Regions from separate parts of the Martinezella sp. CNPSo 3795 genome, predicted to be linked through region 2. Evidence: riboswitches for the same ligand, from Rfam matches in the RefSeq annotation. Region 2 holds a riboswitch; each other region holds the start of a gene.
What was found. Region 2 has a riboswitch for cobalamin ahead of cobU (bifunctional adenosylcobinamide kinase/adenosylcobinamide-phosphate guanylyltransferase). Riboswitches for the same ligand answer to the same signal wherever they lie in the genome.
Positions count from the first base shown of each region.

Region 1: linked by a shared signal. The riboswitch ahead of AC13QY_RS21930 (aromatic ring-hydroxylating oxygenase subunit alpha) and the one ahead of cobU (bifunctional adenosylcobinamide kinase/adenosylcobinamide-phosphate guanylyltransferase) in region 2 are both predicted to bind cobalamin.
Region 3: linked by a shared signal. The riboswitch ahead of AC13QY_RS30980 (acyl-CoA thioesterase) and the one ahead of cobU (bifunctional adenosylcobinamide kinase/adenosylcobinamide-phosphate guanylyltransferase) in region 2 are both predicted to bind cobalamin.
Region 4: linked by a shared signal. The riboswitch ahead of AC13QY_RS31405 (CbtB domain-containing protein) and the one ahead of cobU (bifunctional adenosylcobinamide kinase/adenosylcobinamide-phosphate guanylyltransferase) in region 2 are both predicted to bind cobalamin.

Region 1 is NZ_JBXSOQ010000008.1:194,681-199,216, reverse strand. Features, by position in the region: gene AC13QY_RS21935 (FAD-binding oxidoreductase) at 1-1,033, opposite strand, end outside; gene AC13QY_RS21930 (aromatic ring-hydroxylating oxygenase subunit alpha) at 1,036-2,280, opposite strand; cobalamin riboswitch at 2,377-2,580, opposite strand; gene AC13QY_RS21925 (DUF6656 family protein) at 2,929-3,546, shown strand; gene AC13QY_RS21920 (L-threonylcarbamoyladenylate synthase) at 3,606-4,536, shown strand, end outside.
Region 2 is NZ_JBXSOQ010000004.1:231,752-236,287, forward strand. Features, by position in the region: gene AC13QY_RS14485 (cobyric acid synthase) at 1-210, shown strand, start outside; gene AC13QY_RS14490 (chloride channel protein) at 207-2,003, opposite strand; cobalamin riboswitch at 2,183-2,582, shown strand; gene cobU (bifunctional adenosylcobinamide kinase/adenosylcobinamide-phosphate guanylyltransferase) at 2,724-3,248, shown strand; gene cobW (cobalamin biosynthesis protein CobW) at 3,254-4,303, shown strand; gene cobN (cobaltochelatase subunit CobN) at 4,313-4,536, shown strand, end outside.
Region 3 is NZ_JBXSOQ010000020.1:48,507-53,042, forward strand. Features, by position in the region: gene AC13QY_RS30960 (nuclear transport factor 2 family protein) at 1-43, opposite strand, end outside; gene cynS (cyanase) at 150-620, opposite strand; gene AC13QY_RS30970 (carbonic anhydrase) at 652-1,311, opposite strand; gene cynR (transcriptional regulator CynR) at 1,423-2,313, shown strand; cobalamin riboswitch at 2,608-2,818, shown strand; gene AC13QY_RS30980 (acyl-CoA thioesterase) at 2,918-3,757, shown strand; gene AC13QY_RS30985 (LysR family transcriptional regulator) at 3,750-4,536, shown strand, end outside.
Region 4 is NZ_JBXSOQ010000022.1:35,742-40,277, reverse strand. Features, by position in the region: gene nrdF (class 1b ribonucleoside-diphosphate reductase subunit beta) at 1-133, shown strand, start outside; gene AC13QY_RS31410 (CbtA family protein) at 312-1,082, opposite strand; gene AC13QY_RS31405 (CbtB domain-containing protein) at 1,096-1,308, opposite strand; cobalamin riboswitch at 1,341-1,464, opposite strand; partial or broken gene AC13QY_RS31400 (hypothetical protein) at 1,650-2,212, shown strand; gene AC13QY_RS31395 (alpha/beta fold hydrolase) at 2,422-3,297, opposite strand; gene AC13QY_RS31390 (SDR family oxidoreductase) at 3,531-4,424, shown strand; gene AC13QY_RS31385 (hypothetical protein) at 4,481-4,536, shown strand, end outside.

The DNA of each region.
Region 1 (4,536 bases), on a different contig from region 2:
CCTCGTCGATCTCGTCATCGAGGATGCCGCCATTGTGGCTCATCTCGACTTCGCCGGAGAGCTTCATGACCCGGCATGTCCCGCAAAGACCGGATTCGCAGGCGGCACCGATGCGCACGCCGGCGCCACGGGCCGCCTGAAGCACGGTTTGTCCCGCTGCGCAGGCCACATCCTTGCCCGCCATGGTGAAACGGATCGTGGTCGCCGCCTCGCCCGATGCATCATCGGAAACTTCTGCGAGCGGTGTCGCCGCATTGGCCGGCTGGAAGCTTTCCTGATGGTAGCGCGACATGTCGAAGCCATGGGCTTCGAGCATGGAGCGCACGGCGTCCATGAAGACTTCCGGGCCGCAGCAGAAGATCGTCCGGTCCATGAAATCCGGCGCCAGCAGACCGATCTTCGCCTTGTCGATGCGGCCCTTCAAACCCGACCAGAGATCGGTGCGGCCGCAGCCCTCGACGATGAAGCCGAGGTTGAGGCTCGGCATGAAGCGGGCGAGATATTCGAGTTCGGAGCGGAAGATGATATCCGTCGGGCTGCGCGAACAGTTGACAAAGGTAATATCAGACAATGGTGCGATATCGGACATATACCGCGTCATCGACATCATCGGCGTGATCCCGGAGCCGGCCGAGACGAAGAGATATTTCTCGCCGGGATGGCGGATATGGCTGAAATCGCCGAGCGGGCCGAAAGCCTTGATGCGCATGCCGGGCTTCAGGTTCTCGAACATCCAGCGCGTGCCGATGCTGTCCTTCTGCGCCTTCACCGTCACGGCGACCGAGAAGGGCCGCGACGGCGTCGACGACAGCGTATAGGTGCGCATGACCGGCTCCGGAGCCGTCGGCAGCTCCAGCGTCACGAACTGTCCCGGCAGATAGCGGAACCAGTTGTCCTTGTCCGAGCGGAACGTGAAGGTCATCACGTCGGGCGCTTCGGGCGTGACCGAGAGGCATTCGAGCACATGCTGCCTGTCGTTCCAGGGCTGCATCTGGTCGAGGTGTCGATGCGGGTAGGAGACGGTCATGTTCATACTCAGGCAACCGCAGACAGCTTGGCCTGGTCGCCCTGCAGCCGGTTGATCATGAACGTCGTGTACCATTCGACGAACTGCATGACTCCCCCTTCATGGACCTCCGAATAGGGACCGGGCTCATAGGCCGGCGAGCGGATGCCGAAGGCGTTTTCCTCGACGATGCGGCGGTCCTGATCGTTGGTTTCGGTCCAGACGTGGGTCAGCTCTTCCAGATTGTAGTCGACACCTTCGACGGCATCCTTATGGACGAGCCACTTCGTGGTGACGGCGGTTTCCTCGGCGCTGATCGGCAGGACACGGAAGGAAATCGCGTGGTCGCCGAGCATGTGGTTCCACGTCGTCGGGTAGTGGAACAGCAGCATGGTGCCGATGCCGTTGATCGTCACGTCAGATGAAAGCGGCCGCCTGACGGCATTCTGGCCGGACATGGTGTAGCTCTCGGCCCCTTCGATCAGCGGCATGCGGGCGGCGCGGAACTGTCCATCCGGCGAGATCTTGAACTCGCTCGGCAGGCCGGCAGCTTCGCAGCGCTGCCAGTGTTCAGCGATAACGGGGTCGTTCATCGCGCCCTGCACGCCGGTGACGGTCGGAGCCTCCGGGAAGGTGCGGCAAAGTTCCGGGTGATTGGCCGCGCAATGGTAGCATTCGCGGTTGTTTTCCCAGACGAGCTTCCAATTGCCCTTTTCGATAATGGTGCTCTGGAAGGCGACCTTGGCTTCGCTGATGCGGTGCGGCGCCATGTAGGGCTCGATCGTCGCGCGAACCGGGGCAAAATCGGGAGCGTTCTGCGCGAGGCAGATGAAGATGTAGCCGCCGACGCTTTCGCAGTGAACCGGCTTCAGCGAATACTGGCTCTTGTCGAAATCCTCCGCCATCTGGCGGGCAAAGAGCAGCGAGCCGTCAAGTTCGTAGGTCCACTGGTGATAGGGGCAGACGAGCTTTGCCGAGGAGCCGCGCTCCGTCGTGCAGACGCGTGAGCCGCGATGGCGACAGCTATTGTGGAAGGCGCGGATGACCTGATCGCGGCCGCGGACGATGACGACGGGATAATCGCCGATCTGGACGGTGAAGTAATTGCCCGCACGCGGCACTTCGCAATCATGGCCGATGAAGAGCCAATCGCGATAGTAGATCGTCTCCATGTCGAGCATGAAGTAATCCGGATCGGTGTAGAAGGGTTGCTCCAGACTGAAACCCGTCCGGTGGTTCTTCAGTTGCCGCAGAACTTTGCTGCCGATGTCCATTTGCCTATCCTTAGCAGTACCAGGAGGCGGGCAAAGGACATGCACGGCCGATTGGGAGCGGCCAAAAGCAATGTCCCGACCACCCGCCGCGGTCAGTAAACCTATGTGCCCAAGGCTGGTTTCCGGGCTCTGGAGCGGCCCTGTTTCCAGAGCCCCATGGCACCTTCCCAGGTCGATCGACCCAGTGGCTTTATCCGCCATGCCTCACTCCACCACCGTTGCGGGGGCAGCGCCGGATTTTGACCGGCTTCCCAATTCTCCGTCTCCCTAGCGGACGGCACCTTGAGATTGATGGCATCATAGCTCCCGGCTCCGCCAGCCGCTGCGCTGCAATGCGACATCGGCTCCGAAATTGACGACAGGCGAAACGGGACGCCGGGACGGTTGCGTGCCGTGAGAATATTGACTGGCAATTCAATCGCTTGGGCGCTTGCATTGGAGATGCTGCGAGCATCGCATGTGCGTTCGACCAATGACGCTTTATCCTGATTGCGACAGGTCCGCAAACGGCCGATAATCGGAAGACTAGTTGCGCGGCGGAGAGCGCCGCAGAGCCGCCATCGGGGGCCTTCGGTCCAGCGCGCGATCAAGCTCGGCTCAAGCTCCATAGTCCATCATGTCGCGAAGAGTTTTATAGCGAGATCCGGCATGGCCAAACTCAGATATTTCGACGCTGGGAAGCCCGCCGAGCCCGAACCGGCGCCACCGGTATCGACGACGGGCTACAGCGAATTCCTGCGCACCGGCCGCATCAACCGCAACAGGCCACATTGGCTGGCGGAAGAGCGGGAATATCTTACCCATGAGCAGGTGGCTGTGCGCACGGCACAGAAGCTCAGGGATGCCGGCGAAAAGACCCATGACCGGCTCAACAGCTTCCACAAGTCCATTCGCTTTCCGAAGCTCATCTTTCACCACACGCTGAAGGACACGCCGCATCTCGGCTATTGTCACGTCACCGCGGCGCGGACGCAGTTCGCGCATTATGAGGACGTGAACTGGGCTTTCTATATCGCCAATTTCTTTGCCCGCATCGGCCAGGAAGAGAATTTCTTCGAGGACATCAGCCTCAAATATTCGCGGATGTATTTCGCCGTCGCCATCCATCCGGACAGGCAAGCGGAAGACAAGAAGCTGACGATCAATCGCGACGTCAGAGGCAACGGCGTGCTGTTCCATACCCACGATCCGCAGATCGCCATCCGCAATGTTCTTCTCCTCGGCGCGCGCAACGAGCAGCTTCGCGACATTATTCGCCAGCTTTGACGATTGATCCGAAAACTCGAAGAGCATAAGAAACGGCCTGAACTGCAAGCAGGCAGGCCATGGCACGACACATAGACATTCTCGAACATCCGCAAACGGCGATCGAAGTCGCGACAGCGACTCTCGCAGAGGGTCTGCCGATCGGGCTGCCGACGGAGACGGTCTATGGTCTTGCCGCCGATGCCACCAATCCCGCCGCGATTACCCGGATCTACGAGACGAAGGGTCGTCCGCGTTTCAATCCGCTGATCTGCCATATGAGCGATCTCGCCATGGCCGAACGCTATGCGGTCTTCGATCCTATCTCCCGTAAATTGGCGGAAGCTTTCTGGCCCGGCCCGCTGACGCTGGTGCTACCGCTCAAACCCGACAGCGGCATCCATCCGCTGGCGACTGCCGGGCTCGACACGGTCGGCATCCGCGTGCCGCAAGGCTTTGCCGGCGATCTGATCCGCGCCTTCGACAGACCGCTTGCTGCGCCGAGCGCCAATACTTCGGGCAAGATCAGCGCCACAAGCGCCGATCATGTCGATGACGACCTTGGGGAGCGGATCACGCTCATCCTCGATGCCGGGGCCTCGGTCGTCGGCGTGGAGTCGACCATCGTCAAGGTCGAAGATGAAGAGATGCGCCTGCTGCGGCCCGGCGGGCTGGCGGCCAGCGAGATCGAGCGGGTGGCCGGCAAGGCGCTGAAGCGCAAGAAGAAAGCCTCGGCTGCCATCGAGGCTCCGGGGATGATGGCTTCGCATTATGCACCGGGCGCAGCCGTGCGCCTCGACGCGACTGAGGTTTCCGCGAACGAAGCGCTGATCCGCTTTGGGACACCAGATATTCCCGGCAGCGAAAAGGCCATTGCCGTGCTGGACCTGAGCGTCAGCGGCGATCTCGCCGAAGCCGCAGCAAACCTCTTTGACTTCATGAAGCGCGCCGATGCTACGGGTGCTGCGACCATTGCCTTTTCGCATATTCCCGACGAGGGCCTCGGTGAGG
Region 2 (4,536 bases):
GGAGCCATATCGCCGGATGGCCGTGTTATGGGCACTTACCTGCATGGTCTTTTCGGCAGCGATGCTTACCGGGCGAAGCTGCTGGCAAGCTTCGGTCTTTCCGGCGAGCGCATGAACTATCGCGCCAGCGTCGATGCGGCGCTGGACGAAGTTGCGGCAGAGCTGGAAAGTGTACTCGATCCCGCCTGGCTCGACGGTCTGGTCGCCTAAAGTTCCCCCGACACTTCCCGCCGCCGGCGGTCGAGTTCTTCGCTGTAGCGGCGCAGCGTATAGCTCTCCGTCAGCAGACCGATGACCTTACGCTCGATCAAATCGTTGACCACAACGAGCGCTTCGCTCTTCGTCTGGTCGAACATCGCGGCTGCCTGCTTGGCGTTCATTTGCGGCTGCAGGAATTCGTTACGCAGCCGGATGAAATCGGAAAGGCCGTGCTCCTCGTCGTCCTTTTCGATCGGGCTCGCATAGACGTCGGGCACGAGAACCATTCCGGAATATTTCTCGTTCTTGTCGATCAGGATGACGCGCTGCGCCGAGCCGATCGGAAAATTCTTGCGGAATTCCTCGATGCTCATGTCGATGCTGCCCGTGTGCACGTCGGGGCGCATCATGCGGGCGACCGTCAGATTGCGGATCCAGCCGACATCGTGGGCGCTGCGGATGCTCTCGCCGCGCAAATGGAAGCGCCATGTGGCGAAGGAGTAGCCGAAGGTCGTGCGCACCACCAGCGACGAGGTGATGACGGCGGCCAGCACCAGGGCAGTGATCGGAAAGTCCCCGGTGATTTCAAGCGCCAGGAAGGTCATGGTCAGCGGGCCGCCGATGATGGCAACGGCCAGCGAGCTCATGCCGACGACGGCATAGACGACCGGCGTCAGCGTGGCATGATCGAAATAGGGTGCACAATAAGCGAAGATCTTGCCGAGCAGCGCGCCCATGAACAGCGAAGCGAAGAAGAGGCCGCCTCTGAAGCCGGAGCCGATCGATATTGCGGAGGCGAGCGATTTCAGTAGGAATAGACCCAGCAAGGCGCCCAGCGTCACGTCCGTAGACAGATTGAGATGCAGCGCGCCATGCCCGGCAGACAGGACCTGCGGCGAAATCAGCGCCAGTGTTCCGACGACGAGCCCGCCGAGCGCGGGCCGGAAAGGCGGCGCGATGGAACTCTTGCGTGCCAATTCTTCGACCCAGGCGACGCCCTGCATGATCAGGATGCCGATACCGGCGCAGAAGGCACCAAGCAGGATGGCTGGAAGATAATCCGCCGGAACGATCGCCCCGAAATGATCGATATCGATGGCGAAGTCATCGCCGGCAAGCAGTCTTGCAATCATCGTCGATATCAGTGCCGAGACGACGACAGGGGTTAGCGTCAGGATCGAATAGCTGCCGATGATGAGCTCAAAGGCATAGAAGGCACCGGTGAGCGGCGCATTGAATGCTGCGGCAATAGCACCCGCAGCACCGCAGCCGACGAGCATGCGCAGGTCTGCGCGGCGCATCTGCATCTTATAGCCGAATTTGGAGGCAATGCCGGCCGCGAGCTGCGTGTAACCCGCTTCAAGCCCGACGGACGCGCCGAATCCATTCGAGATCAGGTTCTGCACGGCGACGATGATGCTGTCGGTAAGCGACATCCGGCCGCCATGCAGCGCATTGGCTTCGATCGGGTCGACCATCGGCTTCTTGCGCGTGCGCGACAATATGTAGAGCAATATGCCGAGAATGATGCCGCCTGCGATCGGTGCGATGAACAACACCGATTTGTCGGGAATCGCCATTGCTGCCGAACTCAAGCGTTCGTAGTCGGTTATACCGTAGATGACGCTGTGAAGCTTGCGCGAGATATAGCTCATCGCGGTGACGGCACAGCCGGACGCTATTCCCACCAGCGCGCCGGCAAAAACAAGTCCCAGCTCGCCACGGCGCAGCAATGCCCTGAAGCGACCGAGATCGAATAGGACCGAGAAGACGCCGAGACGTCGCGGTTGGAATTTCTGCAGCATTGGAAGCGGACGATACGTTTTGCTCGAATGTGAGGGCTTACCTTCTATAAACTCCTAACATCAAAGAAATACGGCAAAAAAGCCGCTGGTTTTATGGGAATTTTCAACCGAATTCGCAATCAGGATGGCGCAGGTCGCATCCATGCCCTTGATTGACTTGAACTCAGTGAAAGCCTAATCATTGCGGCATAACGAATGGTTCCTGAGCGGCGATCTGCCGCATGGGATGAAAAGGGAATGTGAAGGGGCGGACCCAATCCGGGCGTTCTCATCACAGCCGACCCCGCGACTGTAGAGCGGTCAGGGTCTTTCGTTCGGTTTGAAGTCTATTTCGTCGATGGTTCGCATGGGGCGAACGGGGGCGAGGCAGGCGCAAATCGAAAAAGCCACTGGTGTGGCATCATGATTAACCGGGGCTGGACGCCTCTTATTCTACGAATCGTCCGCCTTTTCATGATGCATTGCCGGGAAGGTGAGAAAGATCCGCTGGCGCACGATCGGGGGCGACCGGTTTCGGTCCGCCCCCGTCGCGTCGCCTCATCCGCGAGCCAGGAGACCTGCCATGCGTGCCGGGCGCAGAGCCTGTTTTGGGACGCGAGTTCCGCTGCCAGCACGGAGGTTGTCATGGCGCAAGACGAGTTTTCGGCGTGTAGGCGCCTGTTTCCCGGTTCCAGCGACGTGCTGCCGACCCTCGCTTTTGCTCGAGAGCGGGCATAACGCATGTCGTCTTCGATTTCCCAAGCGGTCTTCGTTCTTGGCGGCGCGCGCTCCGGCAAATCCAGGTTTGCAGAATCGCTGGTGTCGGATACCGGCCTCGAATGTCACTATGTGGCGACAGGGCGGGCGTGGGATGACGAGATGCGCGAGCGCATCGCCAAGCATCGTGCCGATCGCGGCGATCTATGGCAGACGCATGAGGAGCCTATGGATCTCGTCGGGCAGCTTGCCGCTATCGACGCGGAGGGGCGGGCGGTGCTTATCGACTGCCTGACGCTCTGGGTGACCAATCTGATGATGGCCGAGCGGGATATGGCGGCAGAATTTGCCGCTCTCACTGCATTTCTGCCGACTGCGCGATCAAGGCTCGTTCTCGTCTCCAACGAGGTGGGCTTGGGAATCGTACCAGAAAATCGCATGGCGCGCGAATTTCGCGATCATGCCGGCCGCCTGCACCAGATGGTCGCGGCGGCGAGTGCCGAAGTTTATTTTATCGCAGCGGGCTTGCCGCTGAAAATGAAGGGCTGATCCATATGAACCAGGAAAAGATTCCCGCCACCGTCATCACTGGCTTCCTGGGAGCCGGCAAGACGACGATGATCCGCAACCTCCTGCAGAATGCCGGCGGCAAGAAGATCGCGCTGATCATCAACGAGTTCGGCGACCTCGGCGTTGATGGCGACGTGCTGAAGGGCTGCGGTGCGGAGAACTGCACGGAAGATGACATCATCGAGCTGACCAATGGCTGCATCTGCTGCACCGTCGCCGACGACTTCATCCCGACGATGACGAAGCTTCTGGAGCGCGATGCGCGCCCGGATCATATCGTCATCGAAACATCAGGCCTTGCCCTGCCGCAGCCGCTGGTTGCCGCCTTCAACTGGCCTGACATTCGCACCCATGTCACCGTCGACGGCGTCATCACGGTGGTCGACAGCGCGGCTGTTGCCGCCGGCCGTTTCGCCGACGATCACGACGCCGTAGAGGCTGCTCGCGTCGAGGACGACTCGCTTGATCACGAAAGCCCGATCGAGGAACTGTTCGAGGATCAGCTGACCTGCGCCGATCTGATCGTGCTCAACAAGACCGATCTGATCGACACTGATGGTCTCGGCCGCGTCCGCGCCGAAGTAGCCTCGCGCACCGCCCGCAAGCCGACAATCATCGAGGCCAAGAACGGCGATGTGCCCGCCACTGTCCTGCTCGGCCTCGGGATCGGCACGGAAGACGATATCGTCAACCGCAAATCTCACCACGAGTTGGAGCACGAGGATGGCACGCCGCATGACCACGACGAGTTCGACAGCTTCGTCGTCGAACTCGGCCCGATTGCCGATCCGGCCGCCTTCGTCGATGCGCTGAAGGGCGTGATTGCGGAGCATGATGTGCTGCGCCTCAAGGGCTTCGTCGATGTCCCCGGCAAGCCCATGCGCCTGCAGCTTCAGGCCGTCGGCAGCCGCATCGACACCTATTTCGATCGCGCCTGGACGCCGGGTGAAGCCCGCGCGACCCGGCTTGTCGTGATCGGCCTGCACGAGATGGACGAGACGATCGTTCGCAAGGCGATCGAAGCATTGGTCTAAGGGACGTCCATGCACCTCCTTCTAGCCCAAAAGGGAACCATCAGCGACGGAGAGGAGGCGATCGACCTTGGGCAGTCGCCCGGCGATATCCTCTTTCTGTCGGCCGCCGATACCGAGCTTGCGGCGATTGCCGCAGCCCACGGAGAGGGCGGCCGTTCCCTTCGGCTTGCAAGCCTGATGAGCCTCAAGCATCCGATGTCCGTCGATACCTATATTGACAGAACGGCGCGGTA
Region 3 (4,536 bases), on a different contig from region 2:
CGGCAGTTTCTCGGGTGAACGGGGGGAGTGGGGGACGTGTCATGATGTTTCCTTTCGTGATTTGAACGGTTGCGGCAAGCGCGGAGCCCGCAAGGGCCACAGCGGGGATCGCGGTAATGAAAGTGCGGCGTTGCATACGAATAGCGCGGTCAAAACGGCTTGGTCGGAAGGTACTTGCCGTCCAGCGTGATCACGGCGCGCGAGCCGCCTTCCGGATCTTCAACCTTCTCGATGTTCAGCTTGAAGTTGATGGCGCTGATGATGCCATCGCCGAATTTTTCGTGGACCAGGGCCTTCAGCGTGGTCCCATAGACCTGCACGATTTCGTAGAAGCGGTAGATGGTCGGATCGGTGGGCAGACCGTTCCCGATGCTGCCGCGGACCGGAACCGTCTGCAGCAGCGCAACGGCGTCGTCGTCGAGATCGAGCGTCTTGCCCACGGCCTTGGCAGCGTCCGCCGGTAGCGGGTGCTGGCCGAGCAGGGCGGCGGTAACGAAGGCTTCCGACAGGCCGGTGCCCTCAGTGATCTGGGCGTAGGTCAGGTCTTTCTTGAGCTTCGATGCGAGGATGACGTCCGTCAGGTCCTGGCGAGCGGTTTGTGTGGCTTGGGACTGTAGCATTGGCATTCTCTCCTTGGTTGGGATACAGGGTTCAGGCAACGCGCCTGGCTTGGTATTTGATGGCCTGGACGTCGGGATTGTCCGCAAGGGAGACGAAGGAACCCCTGCTGCCATCAAAGGCTTCGATAAGTCCGCTCGCGATGTCGTAAATCCAGCCATGCAGCGCGACGCGCCCCTCTTCTAGGGCCAGCCGCACCGACGGGTGCGTCTGGATATTGGCGAGCTGGGCGATCACGTTTTCGCGCACCATCGATGCGACCTTGGCGGGCTGATCCTGGTGCCGGCGGGCTTCGTTCACGACGCGGGCAGAGTCTGCATAGCGCAACCAACTGGCCACGGCGGGCATGTGGTCGAGGCACCTGCACGTCGCGATGGCGGTCATCGCGCCGCAGTCGGAGTGGCCACAGATCACGATGTCGGAGACCTGCAACGCCGCGACGGCGTATTCGACCGAGGCGGAAACGCCACCCGGCTCGGGGCCGTAGGACGGGACGATGTTGCCTGCGTTTCGGATGACGAAGAGGTCGCCCGGCTCGCGCTGGGTAACCAGTTCAGGCACCAGGCGGCTGTCCGAGCAGGAAATGAACAGAGCCCGCGGGTTCTGCTGATTTGCCAGATCCTTGAACAGCTTAACCCGTTCAGGAAAGGCCTCCCTCTGGAACTTCAGAAAGCCGTCAATAATGTCTTTCATCGCTGCAATCTCCGTGTCTCGATCTGTTGATATGAAGGCTACGGAAGGCATGGCATAATGTAAAAGTCTCGTTTATTATGAGGTGGATTAGATAATCTTATAGGTTTTGACATGCTCGCCCGACAGGTTCGTTATTTTCTCGCAGTCGCGGAGCATCAGAGCTTCACACGGGCCGCAGAGGCCCTGCATGTCTCGCAACCGGCGCTTTCGCAGCAGGTCAGGTTGATGGAGGAAAGCCTCGGCGTGCAATTGTTCGACCGATCGGGGCGCACGACCCGATTGACGGATTCCGGAGAGGTCTATCTGCAATACGTGCGCCGCGCATCGCAGGAGTTTCGGGAAGCCAAGCGCGCTATCCACGACGTGAGCGATCTCAGCCGTGGTACGTTGCGCGTTGCAGTGACGCCAACGTTCACGACATATCTGGTCGGCCCTCTCGTCGAGGCGTTCCACAGTCGTTACCCGAACATCTTCCTCAACGTGCGGGAGATTTCCCAGGAGCATATGGAGGAATTGCTTCTCGCTGATGAGGTCGATGTCGGAATCGCGTTTTCCGGCACACTGACACCGGACATCGATCTGGACCCCCTGCTGGTGGAGACCCTCGCCCTGGTCGTCAGCACCGGGCATCCTCTGGCGAGTGAAACGTCAATCGGACTACAGGCCCTGAGCACCGAGTCATTGGTGCTACTCAGCGCGGAGTTCGCTACGCGCGAACAGATCGATCGCTTCTGCCGCCAGCACGATATTCACCCGAAAGTACAGATAGAGGCCAACTCGATTAGTGCGGTGATCGAAATCGTCCGCAGAACGAGGCTGTCGACACTCTTGCCCGCAACAATCGCATTCGCCCATCAGGACCTGGTCGCCGTTGCGCTTGATCCCGTGCGCTTGCAGCGGACCGCTGTTCTGATGCAACGTAAGGACGCTTACCGAAGCGCGGCGGCGCTGGTCTTTGTTGGGTTGGCTAAGGAAGTGGCGGCTGAAATGGAGGGGCAGTGACAAAAATCATGGCTTGGATCTCTAAGCCATTGATGAAAGTGTACTTCTGACCTGTAAGGGCTGGCACCAGTAGAGGCTCGTAAGTTCGGCTCCTTTCAAGGCGGTCGTCCTGAGAATTGTAGGCCTGTCTGTTCGCTCTTGTTTCTAAAATGGTTTTACGGTGCGTTCGGGTCACTGTAGGGTGCACCCTTTGCCAATAAAGTCAGACATTGGCTTCGCGTTCTACCCCAATAAACCATGTACCAAGTCATATAAAGATGTCGTTATATGGTTGACGGCTGCGCTCTCGCCAAGGCATGGTGTGCCCGTCGTGGTTCTGCGGATGTCGAAATCCGGAGCTAAGAGGGAATTTGGTGACGATGTGTCATGCATCCATACCGGAGCTGCCCCCGCAACTGTAGGCGGAGAGTTGTCGTTCAACATGTCACTGAGGAAGACGCCTCGGGAAGACGAACGTCAGCGATGACCCGCAAGCCAGGAGACCTGCCGCGATAGATAACGTCCACGGGCGGGGTGTCCCGGTGTGCCGCTTTGCGCGATCGGCATGCCCTGCCGTTCGCCCTGCGTCATGCGTCCGCCCCGTCTCAACCTGATGGAAGTGCGGATGACACCGACGATCAAAACAACTGGCCAGCAAGCGCTGGCGACCAGTCTCATAGACATCGTTTTTCCCGGAGATACGAACCATCACGGAACGCTGTTTGGCGGAGCTGGCCTTGCTTTCATGGACCGCGTCGCATTCATAGCGGCCAGCCGCTTCGGACGCGTCCCCTTCGTGACGGCCTCGTGCGAGCGCATCGATTTCAAGCAGCCGGCACGTGTCGGCCACATCGTTGAATTTTCGGCGATACCGGTCAGAGCCGGACGTCGGTCTCTGACGGTCGAGGTGGAGATGTTCGCGGAGACAGTTGTAGGGCATCAGCGACATGCCTGCACTCGCGGCATCTTTAATATGGTGGCAATTCCCGAAGGCCAGGGGGCCGGCGATTTCTTCCTGCGGGAACTCCTGCCCATGGAGACGCCGCTTTCGACGGCGGGCGTCAAGATGGTGGATATCGTTTTTCCGGATCAGGCAAACAGTGTCGGGCGGATGTTCGGGGGCGAGGCCATCTCCTTCATGACGAAGGCCGCCTTCGTGGAAGCATCGCGCTACTCCGGCAAGCTGGTGGTCCTGGCATCATCCGAGCGTGTCGACTTTGCGAGACCCATTGAGATCGGGGAGATCGTCGAGGCGGAGGCACGTATCGAACGTGTGGGTCACAGCTCGATGCTTGTTGAGACAAAGCTCTGGTCGGAGAATCTGCTTACAGGCGAAAGATCCATTACCGCCACTGGATTCTTCAACATGGTGGCGGTCGGCGAAGACAGCCGGCCGATTAACATACGCGAGGCCGCCCCAGCGGTAGAACTCTCCCGAAGCGAGGACGGGTACGCTCATGCTTGACCGTCAGCATTTATCGATCCTGCTCGAAGTGGATCGCCTGGGAAGTCTGACCGCAGCCGCGGAACGGCTGAACGTGACCCAGTCCGCGCTCAGCCATACGATCCGAAAGCTCGAAGACCGCTATGGCGTGGCGATGTGGGAGAAGGACGGTCGCAATCTCCGTCTCACACAGGCCGGCCGCTACGTCGTCTCGGTGGCGCAGCGTGTCCTGCCGCAGATCGAGAGGGCCGAACATGTCCTGACGGACTATCGTCAGGGGCAGCGAGGTTCTTTGAAGATCGGTATGGAATGTCATCCATGCCATCAATGGCTGATGGGGGTTACAAAACCCTACCTCGTGGACTGGCCTCAGGTAGACCTGGAGCTGACGACCTCATTCGCAGCCGGCGGTGTGTCAGCGCTGATGGTCCACGAGATCGACATCCTGATCACTCCGGATCCGATAGAGGCACCGGGTATCCTGTATGTGCCGGTGTTCGACTATGAGCTCGTGCTCGCCGTACCGAGCGATCACAGGCTGGCGAGTAGGGACTATGCCGACCCGATGGATCTCACCCATGAAACGCTCCTGACCTACCCTGTTCCGCCGCAGAGGTTGGACGTGTTCACGCAATTCCTGGTGCCCGCCAATTGCAGTCCGCGGCACCACCGCAATATCGAGACAACCGAGATGATGCTCCAGCTGGTGGCGGCAGGCCGTGGCGTCAGCGCCATCCCGGACTGGCTGGTGCGCCAGGAGGCAGCAACGCTTGGCGTTCGCCCGGTGCGGATCGGCCGGA
Region 4 (4,536 bases), on a different contig from region 2:
CAAGGTCAACCCGGCCATCCTCTCGGCGTTGTCGCCGAATGCGGATGAGAACCACGACTTCTTTTCTGGCTCGGGCTCGTCCTATGTGATCGGCAAGGCGGTCGCCACAGAGGATGAGGATTGGAATTTCTGAGCAGCGCTTTAAGTCCGCCATCCAGTCGAAGGTTGCATCGATCAAGCAAATTGAGGCGGGATATTTCGATTTACCGATGAATCGGCGGATCCAGGACAAGGGAGACTATGGTCCTCTTGGCCCGTTTTCGCGATATAGCGTGACCGGCCACACAAGGGTGAGCGGCCGGTCGCACGTTTCAATGAATGGCCAAACGACCCGACGCGCGTGATGTCGGAACAATGCGCTCGACGACTGCGCCGAACACAAGGCCTAATGTGCCCCACATCAGTATCTGAGCAACCATCGACGCGACGCGGAACTTCCAGAGCAAATCGGCCGGGAAGCCTTCCGGAACTTCATTGATCCCTGGCAGAAGCTGTCCAGCGAGAAAGACAACCGCAAAGTAAACGGCGGTTACGATAAACGTCGCATTCCAGGCTCCCCAACGAGCTATCAAGCCGCTGCGAAGTTTTGCTGCGAAGATCATGCTGATGACGGAGATCAGGATCATGCCGAAGTAAAGTTCGGTTCGAGGAGCGATCGTTTCAGGATTGCCGATCGATGGCGGATTTGCCGGATACTTGATATTCGGCACGAGATAGACCGAAATGAAACCCGTCAGGGCAACCAGGGCGGCAGAAACCCGTGGGGAGGCCGTGCCACCAAAGCGTCCGTAGGAAAACGCGAAGGTCAGTGCGAACAATCCGCCGAAAGCCGTGCAGTAGACCATGACGCCCGTCAATAGGCCCCAACTGGCCTGCATCGGTCGGCTGACGAGTTCCGGCTCTTCAGATGGCATGGCCATGCCCTTAGCCATCTCTTCTTTCGCCTTTGCCTCATCCATCTGCGATTCAAAAGCGATCGCACGGTCTACCTGCGGTTCTCCGTAGAGCTTCAAAAAGCCAAAACTGATAAGTCCGGCGATGATGCCGACAAGCATCCCGCGAACGAGTAAATCTCTTACCATTTAAAGGTCCCTCTTAGTGGCAGGGAAAACCGAGCAGATGGCGACCGTCATGCACCCATTCATGGACATACATGCCATGGATGATTGACGTTGCGCCTTCTTCGGCGCCGACAAAGTAAATCGCCAGCAGGCAGAGAAGGCCAGCAAAAATTGCCCACGGGACAATATCCCGCAATGGTATGGGAAGAGCAGGTGAAACGGTTGGTGCGAAAGCAGCGCTTGTCATGGTGAACTCCTGGGGATTGCGCGTCCTGGGTTGGTACATGCCTATTCAGGTTGAGGGTCTGGCTCGCGATACAGCCCCATAGGGCCGCATCTCTTACAGTGGCGCGACCGCGCCGGATTTTCACCGGCTTCCTCGACCTTGAAGATGCAAGACCACCATGAGACCAAGGCTGGCGGAGTGTCAATATCGGCAGCTTAAGAAGGGCGCTTGTAGTATTGGGCAGAGACGCTGTACGCCATTGATTTTCTAATTTTGCGCGCGTCCGCATTGCCGCGTCGGATTGGATTTTTGCCGGAAGCTGCGATATAAATCGTCATCGACGTTTCATCGGGTGACTCGAGATGATCAACCGCCGCCAGTTTCCGCTACGTGCCTCCGCGCCGGCCTTTGCAGCTGCCTGGGTACTGATCATCGCCGGTGCCAGTGTCGCCCTCAGCACGGTTTTTGCCTGCATCACGCCTTTTGTGGCATTGGCTACTGTCTCAGTAATCATGCTGCCGCGCCGGATGGCTTTCACTGCTGTGCTGCTCGCCTGGTTAGCCAACCAGATGGTTGGGTATTTTATTCTTGGCTATCCGCGTAATTGGGACAGCTATGCATGGGGCATCGCCATCGGCTTCGCAGCCCTGGCGGCGTTCCTGGCAGCCACGCTTGTCGCGCGGGTCAAATCTGCAGCTTCCTCGCTTGGGCTGCGGCTTTCGCTGCCGCACTGGTCGCTTACGAAGGCATCCTTTTTGCCGCCACGGCATTTCTTCCTTCTGGAGACGGTGCCTTTTCCTTATCCATCATCGCAAAGGTCGTGCTGATCAATCTAGTGGCTGCCGCCGGCTTGGTGTGCTTGAACGGCGTTGCGGCGATTGCCCGCATTCTCGTCGTCAGGCCGGTGTTACATTTGGCGCGCTAGCAAGCCGCGAACATCTATCGTTTGATTTCTCCCGGCGGTGCTTGCGCCCGGCCAACCGGAAATGCGGCTCCTGCCACTTGATCGAGCGGAATAATGTTCCATTGATCGGCACGGCCAACGGCATTCCTCTTAGAGCGCAGGATTTCGCACTAATCTTGTTCTGTCCCCAAGAAGTCTGATCGGCCGCGTTCGCGCGGAGTGAACGGGTTTCACCCTTTAAGGAAGATCGAGAGCTCCCGAGCCACCGTTTCCGGATCCTCCCGCTGTGGGAAGTGCCCGACGTTCTGAAGGACAATCCGGTCGAAGGGACCGGAAAACTTCTTGTGCAGATCTTCTGACAATTCCGGCGGATTGACACCGTCATCCATGCCCTGAAAATAAACCGTGGGGAGAGAAAGGGATCGCGTCTCCCTGATACGGTCTTCGAGCCAGACGCTTTGCGGATCGGGCTCGGCTTCGCCCCACCTAACTCTGTAGCTGTGGAGGGTAATGGCTACCCAGTCCGGATTGTCGAAGGATTTCGATACGGCGGCGAACGTCTCCTCGTCGAACCAGCCGTCGGGGCTCCAGTTTTCCCATTGAAGCCGCGCGAAGCCGTGCGGATCCTTCTTGATTGCGTCGGCGCCGCGCTTCGTTGCCATGAACCAATGATACCAATAGCGCTGCGCCTGCCGGAAGGGCGGCATCTTCAGTCCGCCCATGCGCGGTAGCGAGGAAAGAAGCGCCATCCTATCGACCCGGTCCGGCCATCCAATGGCAAGAGCTTCGGCGATATTCGAGCCCCAGTCGTGACCGACGACGGAGAACCTCTCGATGCCGAGACCGTCCATGAGGGCGATCGCATCCATTGCGAGAACCGCGCCGTTCGCGGTGCGCAACGCCTTGTCGTTCCGGAAAACGGTTCCGCCGAAGCCGCGAAGGTAAGGCGCAATGAGGCGAAGGTTTCGGTCCTGCAGGTTTGACGACACAGCCTTCCAAGTGGAGGCGTCGTCGGGCCATCCATGCAACAGGAGAACGGGATAGCCGCCGCGTGCTCCGGATTCGTCGAACGCAATCTGCAGGTCGCGAATGTCGAGGTGCGGCATGACGATACTCCTGGTTCGACTAAGCAACACATAGGGCCGGCGCTTGGTTCCGGTGAATGGAACATTACAGCGCCACCTTGGTTGATGCCCTGGGCGGTGACGCCCGCACGTCGAAGGCCGCAGCCATGAAATTCCAGCACCGATTTCCGATCAGCCGACGATCCGTACTTGCGGAAGCAAGCGCGACGCTCGCGGCGCCGGTCTTTTCAAGCGTCGTCTGGTCGATTTCGAACATGCAGGAGGACACGCAAATGGACGATCCCACAACGAAGTACCCGAAGCCGCCGTTCCAGAAGCAGAGCCAGCCGTTTCCCGGCCTTGCCGGCAAGATGAACCCCAAGCCGGATCATGGCGAGATATCCTATAAGGGCTCCGGCCGTCTCGCTGGGCGCAAGGCGCTGATCACCGGAGGCGATTCCGGAATGGGACGCGCCGCAGCCATCGCCTATGCCCGCGAGGGCGCAGACGTCGCCATCAACTATCTGCCCGACGAGGAGCCCGATGCGAAGGAAGTCATCGCCCTCATCGAGAAGGAAGGCCGAAAGGGCGTGGCGTTGCCCGGTGATCTCCGTGACGCCGCCTTCTGTGAAAAACTGGTCGACGATGCGGTCAAGGCGCTGGGCGGTCTCGACATCCTCGTGAACAACGCCGGGCGACAACAGCAGGCTAAGTCGATTGACGACATCACCTACGAGGCCTTCGACGCGACGATGAAGACTAACATCTATGCGACGTTTCTTCTGACGAAGGCTGCCCTCAAACACATGAAGCCAGGTGCGACGATCATTCAGACGGCGTCGGAGCAGGCCTACGACCCGTCGGAGAACCTCGTCGATTACGCGATGACCAAGGCGGCAATGATGAACTTCACCAAGTCGATGGCGAAGCAACTCGGTCCGAAGGGCATTCGCGTTAACGGCGTCGCGCCCGGTCCGATCTGGACGCCGCTTCAGGTCAGCGGCGGAGCGACGATGGAAAAGCTCGAAAAGTTCGGCGGCGACACACCGATGGGCCGTCCCGGTCAGCCCGCGGAACTTGCATCGATCTACGTGCAGCTCGCAGACCCCCAGGCGAGCTACGCCACGGGACAGGTTTACGGCGCGGCGGGCGGCGGCGGCCAGCCGTAAACTCACCTGCTTCACCGAAACGCCGATCGATGCGTGGCCGTCTACGACACCGAGGAATGACGGTGGTCGGTGGGGCTCCCGACCTTCACTTCATTCGTAACTACCAGCCGTC